2 regions of the Campylobacter pinnipediorum subsp. pinnipediorum genome follow, and region 2 is predicted to be linked to the other one. Evidence: riboswitches for the same ligand, from Rfam matches in the RefSeq annotation. Region 2 holds a riboswitch; the other holds the start of a gene.
The links. A riboswitch is a leader RNA that binds a small molecule or an ion and turns the genes downstream of it on or off. The one in region 2 is predicted to bind thiamine pyrophosphate.

Region 1 (5,964 bases), 120 kb from region 2:
GCAAAGATAGATGGCGTTTATGCTAGTTTAAGTATCGATAAAAAAAGCATTGTTTTAAAAACAGATGATGGAACACCTATAAACATAACTGGAAATGCCGAAAAACTTAAAAAATTAGGTATGAGTGAGACTTCGCTTACAGCTAGTGAAACTAAAGTTGTTGGTTTGTTTTCTAGACTAAATACTAAATTAGATGAGTTAGTCGGCAAAGATGGTTCTTTGAGTATTTATGAAAATAGACTTAATGAAGAGAGTAAAAAGCTAAGTGATGAAAAAGAGAAGATAGAAAACTCTTTAAATCAAAAGTATGATACAATGAGAGAGAGATGGGCTTTGTATGCACAGCAAATAACGGCTTTGGAAAATCAGTTTTCTACACTAAAAACAATGATAGATTTTGAAATAAATAAAAAATAGAGGTAAAAATGGCTACAAACAGCAATCTAGCTTATGCAGCATACGCACAATCAAGTGTTGGAGGTATAGAATCTCCAACAAAGCTTATACAAATGCTTTATGATGGAATATTGCGTTTTATTTTTAGAACAAAAAAAGCCATAGAGGCTGGCGATTTTGAGCAAAAAGTGTATTATATAAATAGAGCAAATGCCATCTTTGTTGAGCTTTTAAACTCTCTTGATTATTCTCAAGGCGATGTGGCTCACTATCTAAGTGGGCTTTATACTCGCCAAATTCAGCTTTTAGCAATGGCTAATATAAAAAATGATGTTGAAATTTTAAATGAGATAACAAATGTTGTTAAACAACTAAATGAGGCTTGGAGAGAGGTTACAAGCGATGAATGATTGGCTCAAGAGTTTTAAAATTTCATTTTTAAATAAAGACATAGATACTTTGATAAAACTTATATCTGAGTTTGATAAAGATAACTTTAAAAACTTAGATGAGTTAAATGAAGCTTCTAGTCTTATTTTAGAGGTTCGTGAAATTTTTAAACAAGAGCAAATTTCATTAGAGGGCGAGATAAAAAAACTTCAAAATGTTAAACGATATACGAAATAAAATTATGACATTGAGTAGTTACTCGCTTAAACTTAAAATCTTCAAAAATATATAATTTGCAATTTATGTCTTAAAAAGTGAATACTAGTGAATGCCTTTGTTTGGATTAAGGATTTAGTATTTGATTTTAACTAAGTTATTAATCCTTCTTTTAAAGATATGTGATAGTCTTTAAAATACTACTAATACAAATGAATTAAAATAAGATTTGATAATTTCTTTGTCGTTTGGTGGTTTTTGATATTTGGACTTTTTTCTATTATTACTTGTTAAAAAATCAAAATCCAAAGTATATTTTGATACTTAACACCACAAAAAAATAGGCTTTTTATGTGATAATAATTTTTTTATAATTTATAAAAGTATGATTTAAAAATGAAGAATTTTATAAATATTGTAAGAAAATCATACAAGTATTAATATATAAAAAAACGATTAGAAGTATATAAAATAAATTTATAAGTTGAAATTGCTAAAAATAAACATAGTTTTATCTAATACAACTAAAAATTATTTAAAAATTTCGTATAGCTTATCTTTTATCTCATCCGCCCATTCGCTAGCACTTATTATATCTTCGCTTTGCAAGGCTTTTAAATCACTTACTTTACAATACTCACTTAATGCATTTTTGTATCCACCCCTTATGCTGGCTTCTTTGTTTTGTAAAAAACCAGCACCGGCAAGTATCAGTGTTCCTAAGTTTAGTCCTATTTTTAGCTTTGTCTTAGAAGCTGATTTTATCCAAGATAAAAAAATCTCATCATAGCGAAGTGTAAGGGCTCCAATTCCATCTGGTATTATGATGACGTCAGCTCCATATATACTTTCTGCATATACATCAGGATGTATTCTCACTCCAAATTCATCTTTTATCTCTTGCTTGAAAGCACAAGTTTTGATATTTATATCATCAAAAGAGTGCAAAAAACTAAGCACATTTGAAAAACTAAGTAAATTCATCTTATCATACATAACAATAGCGACATTCATCTTTTACCTTTTTAAGCCATTTAAATTATTTTAGTGTAAATCCTCGTTTAGTTTTATTGCTCTTTTTGATATACTAGCTACTATCTGTCCGGTTTGGCTATTTTGTCTAAAATGAAGACCGTTTAATCCAGCTAGTTCAAGACCCTTATAAGTATCTTTATCAAATTTAAAATCAGGATTTACATCGCCAAGTAGTTTTCTATCTTTTTCGCTTATAAATATCTTTGTTCCTTCTAAGATAGCAATTCCAGCATCTATTATACATCTATCTCCAAAAGGTATTCCTGTTACTGAGTTTGCACCAAGCAAGCAGTTTTTACCTATGCTTACAGGATTTCCATTTGTTCCGCTAAGAACACCAAGTATAGATGCCCCGCCACCTACATCGCTTCCTTCGCCGACAACAACAGAGCTACTAACTCTACCTTCAACCATAACGCTTCCGGTTGTCCCAGCATTAAAGTTCACATATGCTGCACCTGGCATTATAGTTGTTCCTGGATGTAAACTAGCACCCATTCTTACCTTTGATGTTTCTAGTATTCTTGTGTTATCTGATGGTATGATATGATTTAGATATCTTGGAAATTTATCAACACTTAGTATAGTTGGGTATGTTCCATTCATTTTAAGCTCTATTTCGTTTTCTCTAAGCCATTCAAGCTCTATTGGCTTGTTATTTATGTCCCAAGCTACATTTTTTAACACACCAAAAGCACCATCAAGACAAAGCGATCTAAGTGGGGCTTTGTTTAGGCTAAGCAGGTATAGTTTAAGATATACAACCTCAACACTTTGGGGTTTTTTATCTTCAAATATAAAAACAGCTCTAAACTTATCAGAGTTTTCATCTTTATTTATTGCATTAAATACAGCTTTTATAACTTGAACATTTTTGTGTTTTTGTATCTCGTTTTCAAAAACACTAAAAATTTCCCAAGCCTTCTTAACTACATCTTTTGTAAAATCAAGCACAAGTTCGCTTTTGCTAAAATCAAGACTTACTCCTGATTGTTTAAATGCCAAAAGTATAGCCGCTGCTGATAGTAAGTTTTCTTTAAAATTTACAACAGAATAATCAGCTGACAATATAGCATTTTTGTCAATCTTACCACGTGTTATTCTTGCTATTGAAAATGCTATAGGGTCTTTATAGCCATCTGAGTTTTGCATATTTTTACATAGTTGTGTAAAATTTTCTGATATATTTTCTAGCATTATCTCTCCAAAAATTAAATTATATTTTTATTTAGTCTATCAAAATAAATATTATAAAATAATATATTTGTTTGAAAAATTATATTTTTTTGTTGTTATATAATTAAGATAAAACATTGTATATTTAAAGGTTAAGTGGTTGAAATTTTTATTTTTTAACAGCTATATTTATAATATATTTTTAAATAATAAAATATGATTATAAAACAAAATAAATTTAAACAATAGATGTTTGAATTAATAAAAAACTTTGTATAATTACACAAAGTATCAGGGGAGCTTAGGCTGAGAATAGGTTTTTACCTTAAACCCTTAAAACCTGAAGTGGATAATGCCACCGTAGGAAGATCTCTCATCTGCTGATACAAATAATCTAAAAAGAGCAAAAATGTTAGTTATCAATGGAAAAATAGAAGATGATTTTTTAAACAAGAGTGTTGATGAGTATCTTCTTAATAGAAAAATAAATAAAGATAGGGTTGTTGTTGAGTTAAACGGCGAAATTTTGCCAAAAGATAAATTTGATACTAAATTTAATGAAAATGACAAGGTTGAAGTAGTATGTTTTGTGGGCGGTGGTTGAGATATGAGCGAGATTTATAAAAGAAATGTAAAAGGTGTTTTAGAGGCACTAAACAAACAAAAAATAATAATTTGCGGTGCCGGTGGTATAGGCTCAAATTTGGCTGTTATGCTTGTTCGTTCAGGGCTTAAAAACCTTAGCATTGTTGATTTTGATAGTGTTGAGCAAAGCAATTTAAATCGACAATATTATTTTAAACATCACCTTGGTATGCCAAAAGTTAAGGCTTTAAAAAGTGTTTTAACCCAAATTGATGATGTTAATGTCAATGATATTTATACAAAGATAACACAAGAAAATGCAAAAGAAATTTTAAGCGGATTTGATATTGTTTGTGAAGCATTTGATGATGCTTCGCAAAAGGCATTTTTGACAAATTATGTATTGTTAAATTTCAAAAAATCAATAATTATCGCTAGTAGTGGAATGTCAGGCTTGGACTGTGATATAAAAACAAAAAAGATAAATGAAAATTTTTATCTTTGTGGCGATGGAGTTAGTGATATAAGTATTGGTGTTATGAGTCCTAGGGTTAGTATATGTGCCGCAAACATGGCTAATTTGATACTAAAGTTATCACTTGAAAGGGGATAAAAGTGAATGATGATATTTTAAAAATAGGAGAGTATGAGTTTAAATCTAGATTTATTCTTGGCTCTGGTAAGTTTTCTTTGGGTTTGTTAAATGCTGCGATAAATGAAGCAAAAGCTCAAATGGTAACACTTGCTTTAAGAAGAGTTGATGATGGCGGTAGCGATAATATACTTGATTATATACCAAAGGGTATAACTATCATTCCAAATACATCTGGTGCAAGAAATGCAAATGAGGCTGTTAGGATAGCAAAACTTGCCAGAGAGATGGGATGTGGAAATTTTATAAAGATAGAGTGTATAAAAGATAGCAAATACTTACTTCCTGATAATTATGAAACTATAAAAGCCACAGAAGAACTTGCAAAATTAGGCTTTGTCGTTATGCCTTATATGTATCCTGATTTGAATGTAGCAAGGGAGCTTTTAAATGCCGGTGCGGCCTGTATAATGCCACTTGGTGCTCCAATAGGCACAAATAAAGGACTTTTAACAAAAGAATTTATACAAATTTTGATAGATGAAATTTCTCTTCCTATCATAGTAGATGCTGGTATAGGCACTCCATCTCAAGCATGTGAAGCTATGCAAATGGGTTGTGCTGCTGTTATGGCAAATACAGCTATTTCAAGTGCTGGAGATATATCAAAAATGGCAAAAGCCTTTGGTATGGCTATAGAGGCTGGAAGACTTGCTTATTTGTCTAAGCTCGGTGGTGTTAGTGATTTAGCAAGAGCTAGCTCGCCACTTACTGGATTTTTAGGATAGTGATATGAAATTTATAGATCATATGACATATATGCAAGGAATGCAACAGATAAATAGCGATATTTTAGATCGCGTTTTGTATTATAGAGATAGTTATGATTATGAAAAATATACAAAAAATGATGTTATTGAGGCTTTGAGTGAGGATAGGCTAAGTATTGATGGGCTTATGGCTCTTTTAAGTCCTGTTGCTAGGGATTTTTTGGAAGATATGGCTTTAAAAGCAAGAAGTGAAACTAGAAAATATTTTGGAAATAGTATTGAGTTTTTTACTCCGCTTTATATATCAAACACCTGCGATAGTAACTGCACATATTGTGGTTTTGCTTCGGCAAATAAAATTTCAAGGGTTAAGTTAAAGCTACAAGAAGCTAAAGAAGAGCTTGAAAATATAGCAAAAAGTGGGCTTAAAGATATCTTGATACTTACTGGCGAAAATAGTAAAAAAAGCGATCTTGCTTATATAGGAGAAGTTTGTAAAGAGGCTAGTAAATTATTTAGTAATGTTGGTGTTGAAATTTATCCGCTAAACTCAGATGAATATGCTTTTTTGCACTCTTGTGGTGTTGATTATGTTATCGTTTTTCAAGAAACTTATAGTACAAAAAGATATAGTGAGGTTCATATAGGCGGTCAAAAAAGAGTATTTCCATATAGGTTTAATGCTCAAGAAAGAGCTTTGATGGGAGGAATGAGAAGTGTTGGGTTTGCAGCTTTGCTCGGACTTGATGATTTTAGAAAAGATGCTTTAAGCACAGCGCTTCATGCTTATTTTATACAGCAAAA
Region 2 (5,964 bases):
GATTTTACTATAAAGCCAAATGTTGATTTAAAACCTGAGATAGCAAAGACAAAAGAGATAGCCCTTACTTTGCATAAAAATATGAGCTTTTTAACTATGAGTATTTTTAAGACAGAGTATAAAGACTTTTTGGATTTAGAATACAAAGGAACAGAGAAATTAAATCAAGGAAATCAAAATAATAACGGTACTCAAACCAATAGCTCTCTTGACTTTGATATCTATCAAAATGTAAATAGACAAGATGCTTCTGTTAATGGATTTGAGATAAGCTCTAGGCTAAATTTTGAAGATATATATAGTAAATTATCAGGATTTTATATAGGATATAAACTTACAAATCAAAGAGGAAGTATACTTACAAAACAAGATGGAAATGTTCCTATGAATGCTATACAACCTAAAAAATCAATATATAGCTTTGGCTATACAGCTCCAAATGATACTTTTGGAGTGGACTTTTATCTTACAAGTGTGAAAGCTAAAAAACCAAATGAAACATATAATATGTTTTGGAAAAATGAAAAACCAAGTTCTCCAGCAGATGCAAGGGATTATATAAATGGAAAATTAGTTACAGACTCATCGGCTCACTGGCTAAGTAATAAATACAATATCTTGGATATGATAGCCTATGTAAGACCTAAGAAAAATCTTACATTTAGACTTGGTGCTTATAATATCACGGATGAAAAATACATCACTTGGGACTCAGCTAGATCTATCAGATCTTTTGGAACTATGAATATGGTTAGAAAAACAGATAGTCTTGGTATAAATAGATTTAACGCACCAGGAAGAAATTTCAAACTTGATTTTGAGTTTACATACTAGTCAATAAAAAATAAAGACCAAGATTTTCTTGGTCTTTTACACACTAAAATATCTCTCTTTTTATCTTTACAACATCATCACTTAAAGCATCTCTTTGTTTTTGTGTTATGTTTTATCTACTAAATATCACTTTTAAATAATATTTAACAAACATACCCTTGCATTAAAACAAATTTTATTTTGTTCTATTGTACTTTACTGCAAGAGTAGCCTACAGCTTTAAAATCTCTATAAATTTCATTTATATTTTAGTCTTGTTTATAACCATGTTGGATATAGTGGATTTTAAGTATATTTGCATTTAACTTGTTTGGTGTAGTATTAGCGGTGTATCATTATAAAACACTCTAGAATTCTTTTAAATCATGCTTATTTGCACTTGATACATCATAAACTATACAGACTTAAATTTTAAAACAAATTATATAGCGATATTATGGTGTATTGTTTTTATCAAAACAAGCCATTTCTATACACTAAAATATCTCTTTTTTATCTCTCTTTTTATCTTTACGACATCATCGCTTAATGCATCTCTTGGTCTTAAAAGCGGCACGAGTATCTCTTGTGATAAGCTTGCCGGCTTTTTGTCTAGTATGTAAATCCTATCTGATAATAGTATAGCCTCTTCTATATCGTGAGTTATAAAAAGTGTGGTTAGCTTCATATCTCTTACTACATCAAGATACCAGCTGTGGATGTTCTCTTTTGTCATTGCGTCTAGTGCTGAAAATGGCTCATCTAGTAGTATAAGGTCTTTTTCAAAAAGATAAGTCCTAAGCAAAGCCGCTCTTTGTCTCATGCCACCTGATAGCATTTTTGGATATTCATTTTGCATACCATCAAGGCCAAATTCCTTAAAATACACCATAGCCTTATTATAGGCTTCTTGCTTGCTTTTGCCTTTTATTATCTGAGGTAGGGCTACATTTTCAAGGACTGTTTTAAATGGCAAAAGTAGGTCTTTTTGTAGCATATAGCCTACATTTCCACTTTTACCAGTTATATCTTCATTATCAAGCAAGACTTGTCCAAAGCTTGGGGTGATAAGTCCTGCTGCTATGTTAAATATAGTGCTTTTACCACATCCACTTGGTCCTATGATACTTACTATCTCATTTTTATTTATATGAAAATTTATATCCTTTAAGATATGTGTATCGCCAAATGAATGTGATATGTTTTTTAGTCTTAGTTTCATAGCTTACTTTAAAAACTCATTTGTAAAGCCTTGGTCTGTCAAAGGCTCTTTTATAAGCTTTTGATTGTATAGCCATTCATAAAATGCATTCCATCTTTTTGGGTCTATTATGCCCCAAGATTTCGCATCAGCTATGTATTGTGTTGATACAAATTTTTGACTCTCTCTGATAAGATTAGCGTCGCCTTCTGGTGCATTTTGTATCAAAACCTCAGCTGCTTGTTCTGGGTTTTTAGCAGCAAATTCATAGCCTTTTTTGATAGCTTTTAGAGCTTTTTTGGCGATCTCCGGACTATTTTTTAAAAAATCATTGTTTGCTATGATAACAGGAGCATAGTAATCAAACTCTTTTGCATAGTCTTTAAGTAAGAAAAAATTTGTTTTTACATTTTTTACCTTAGAGTATATGTAGTCCCAGCCCTTATAAACAAGTATCGCGTCAAACATTTTAAGTCTTAAAGCTGTTGTAGCGTCTGTTGATTCGCCCGGTATTAGGCTTATTTTATCCCAGTTGCCACCATCTTTATTTACTATGTATTTTATGGTTGCGTCATCTATCGGGTCTTGCCAAGTTGAGTATTTTTTACCTGTCATATCTTTTGGAGATAGTATGTTGCTTTCTTGTAAGCTTAGTATACCACCTGTGTTGTGTTGAAGTATAGCTGCTACTGCTGTTATAGGAGTTTTTTTAAGAAGTCTTTTTACCATATTTGGCTGAAAATAAACCCCAAGTTCTGCTCTACCATATCCAACTATCGTTGATGAGCTATCTTCTGATGGCTGAACTATATCCACATCAACGCCTTCATCTTTAAAATACCCTTTGTCTTTTGCGACAAAAAGACCTGTGTGATTTGTGTTTGGAACCCAGTCTAGAACGATAGTTAGTTTTTTTATATCATCATTAGCATTAAGCCCTACAAATAGCAACATAGATAGTATAAAAAATATCTTTTTTTTCATTTTGTTTTTCCTTTGTTTTAGTATTTAACTACTTTTTTATGTATGTAGTTTATAATCGCCATCAAAACCAAACTTAGTATAGATACAAAAAAGATAATTGCAAACATTTTATCAAGCGCAAATGCCTTTCTCACCCTTGTCATATATACCCCAAGCCCATAAAAACCACCAAGCCACTCAGATACCACAGCTGATATCAAAGCATAAGATATTGATACCCTAAGTCCAGCGAAAAAATACCCTAAACTTGCTGGAAGTTTTGCGTGGCGATATGTTTGCCACTTTGTAGCACCCATACTTTTTAAAAGTGTCAAGCTATCTTTATCCACCGACCTATATCCATCTATCAAAGCTATAAGTATAGGAAAAAATCCAGTAAGCACTATAAGCACTATCTTTGGTGTCATATGATATCCAAGCCATATTATCAAAAGCGGGGCTATTGCTATGGTTGGTATGGTTTGTGTGATTATGATAGGCGGATATAAGATATCATAGCAAATTTTAAATGTATCCATTAGTATGGATAGTAAAAATGCCAAAACTATAGCTATGCTTATGCCTATAAATGTTTCAAGTAGGGTGTATTTTGTGTGATACATTATAAGGCTAAAATCATCTATAAAAGCCTTGATGACAGAGTAGGGGGAGGGCAATAAAAACTCAGGTATGATCGCTAAACTCGCCATTATTTGCCATATAAGCAAGACAAGCCATATAATGCTATATCTATATAAAAAATTAAATAAGTTTTTAAATTTCTGTTTCAACACTAACCTTTAAACTGTCAATGTAAGTGCTAAAATGAAATCTATCTTTTTCCTACGTTGGCATTATCCAAATCAGGTTATACGGGTATGATCTCAGCCATAAAAGCACCCCAATGAACTAAAAGCAATATTATACTGTTTTAATCTAAATTTAAAACACCTTATTGGATATAAAGATATTTTTGGTTAATTGTTTTGTATAATAATTCAAATAATTTTAACTCATAAAAGGATTTAAATGTTTTTTACACTTATTTTTATTATAGCTATGTGCTTTATGAACTTTTATTCTTATAAATTTTTTGTTTCAAAGATAGCTTTTTTAAAAAATCATATTTTTAGTGTGAGAATCTTTTTTATACTTGTTTGCATCCTTGAAGTTTTGTTTATAATTCAGTTAAGATATCTGTTTTTTAACTCATCTTTTTATATATTTAGTGCGACTTTTTTGGCATTTTCTTGGTTTTTGTTTGCTATAAGCATTTTGTATCATTTAGGCTTAATTATCTTAAATAAGCAAAAATTTATTAGCTCAAGAAGAGAGTTTATAAAAATTTGTTTTGATATAACATTTGTTATATTGTTTATTAGTTTTTTTCTAAAAGGTCTATTTTCAGCCATAATGCCACCTAAGATAAAAGAGAAAAATATCAAGATAAAAAATCTAAAAAAAGATATAAAAATAGCCCTTATAACAGATATACATATAGGCACTTTTTTGCAAAAAGAGTTTTTAGCAGGTATGGTAAATGATATAAACAAAACAAAGCCCGATATCGTTGCTATATCTGGGGATTTGGTGGATATGAAAGCCGATGAAATAGGGGATTTTTTAGACCCATTAAAAGACATAAAGAGTAAATACGGTGTGTTTTATGTGCCGGGAAATCACGAGTATTATCATGGGGTAGATGCGATTTTAGCAAAGATAGAAACCCTTGGAGTTAATGTGTTAAGAAATGATTGTATAGAGTTAGATGATATAAATGTATGTGGTGTTTATGACGTTAGTGGATATAGATTTGATTATCTAAAGCCTGATTTAAAACAAACATTGTCTGGCGTAAATGATGATAAACCGGTTGTGTTGCTAGCTCATCAGCCAAAATTTGTCGAGTATATGCATAAAGATGTAGACCTTGTACTAAGTGGACATACACACGCTGGACAAATTTTTCCTTTTGGACTTCTTGTGCTATTGCAACAGCCTTATTTATATGGTCTTTATCAACATAATGATAAAATGCAGATATATGTTAGCTCTGGTGCCGGTTTTTGGGGTCCACCTGTTAGGATTTTGGCACAAAGTGAGATAGCTATATTAAATTTATATGGAGATAATAATGCTTGATAAGATGATTTCAAATTTATTTGGTGCGATTTTTGGTTGTAAATTTCCAAAAGTCATTCAAAAAATGATAAATAGATGGTATGTAAGTTATTTTAAGATAGATATGAGTGAGTTTTGGAATCCTGACACTTATGAGAGCTTAAATAAGCTTTTTACAAGAGAGTTTATAAAGCCAAGAGATATTGATAGTGATAAAAGCTCATTTATAAGCCCTTGTGATGGCACTTGTCTTAGTTGTGGTAGTAGCGTAGCCAATCTTGCATTTAGCGTAAAAGGAATGGGATATAGTGTAAGTGAGTTGCTTTGGAATGCTATAAGTGATGATGATATGCAAAAAGGGTATGACTTTTTAAATCTTTATCTTAGTCCGAGTGATTATCACCATTATCATTCACCGTTTGATATAAAGGTAAAAAAAGCTATATATGTGCCAGGTAGATTATATAGTGTAGCTATAAGCAAACTAAAAAAAATAAGCAGTCTTTATACAAAAAATGAACGCGTGATACTTGAATGTGAGATAGAAAATATAGGTAAAATTTGGCTTGTATTTGTAGGTGCTTTAAATGTCGGAAAGATGAATTTTGTCTTTGATAGTAGGATAAAAACAAATGCAAAAGCAAATGATGTAAATGTATATGAATATGATAATTTGTTTATCAAAAAAGGCGATAAGATAGGAAATTTTGAGCTTGGTTCTACCATAGTAATAATTAGCCCTAAGGGTTTGATAAAATACAATCTTAGCGAGTTGCAAAAGGTAAAATTTACTCAAAGCATAGGTAAAATATCTTTGTTAGGAGAATAATATGAGCAATGAAGTAGTTTCTTTACAAAATAATGAG

Region 1: linked by a shared signal. The riboswitch ahead of thiS (sulfur carrier protein ThiS) and the one ahead of CPIN17260_RS05255 (ABC transporter permease) in region 2 are both predicted to bind thiamine pyrophosphate.

The regions. Positions count from the first base shown of each region.
Region 1 is NZ_CP012546.1:1,121,184-1,127,147, reverse strand. Features, by position in the region: gene fliD (flagellar filament capping protein FliD) at 1-417, shown strand, start outside; gene fliS (flagellar export chaperone FliS) at 426-806, shown strand; gene CPIN17260_RS05875 (hypothetical protein) at 799-1,023, shown strand; gene CPIN17260_RS05870 (type 1 glutamine amidotransferase family protein) at 1,534-2,016, opposite strand; gene CPIN17260_RS05865 (tetrahydrodipicolinate N-succinyltransferase N-terminal domain-containing protein) at 2,047-3,234, opposite strand; TPP riboswitch at 3,497-3,597, shown strand; gene thiS (sulfur carrier protein ThiS) at 3,623-3,817, shown strand; gene thiF (sulfur carrier protein ThiS adenylyltransferase ThiF) at 3,821-4,411, shown strand; gene CPIN17260_RS05850 (thiazole synthase) at 4,414-5,178, shown strand; gene thiH (2-iminoacetate synthase ThiH) at 5,183-5,964, shown strand, end outside.
Region 2 is NZ_CP012546.1:1,005,939-1,011,902, reverse strand. Features, by position in the region: gene CPIN17260_RS05270 (TonB-dependent receptor domain-containing protein) at 1-834, shown strand, start outside; gene CPIN17260_RS05265 (ABC transporter ATP-binding protein) at 1,304-2,035, opposite strand; gene CPIN17260_RS05260 (ABC transporter substrate-binding protein) at 2,039-2,998, opposite strand; gene CPIN17260_RS05255 (ABC transporter permease) at 3,016-3,687, opposite strand; TPP riboswitch at 3,800-3,891, opposite strand; gene CPIN17260_RS05250 (metallophosphoesterase) at 4,007-5,119, shown strand; gene CPIN17260_RS05245 (phosphatidylserine decarboxylase) at 5,109-5,927, shown strand; gene CPIN17260_RS05240 (hypothetical protein) at 5,929-5,964, shown strand, end outside.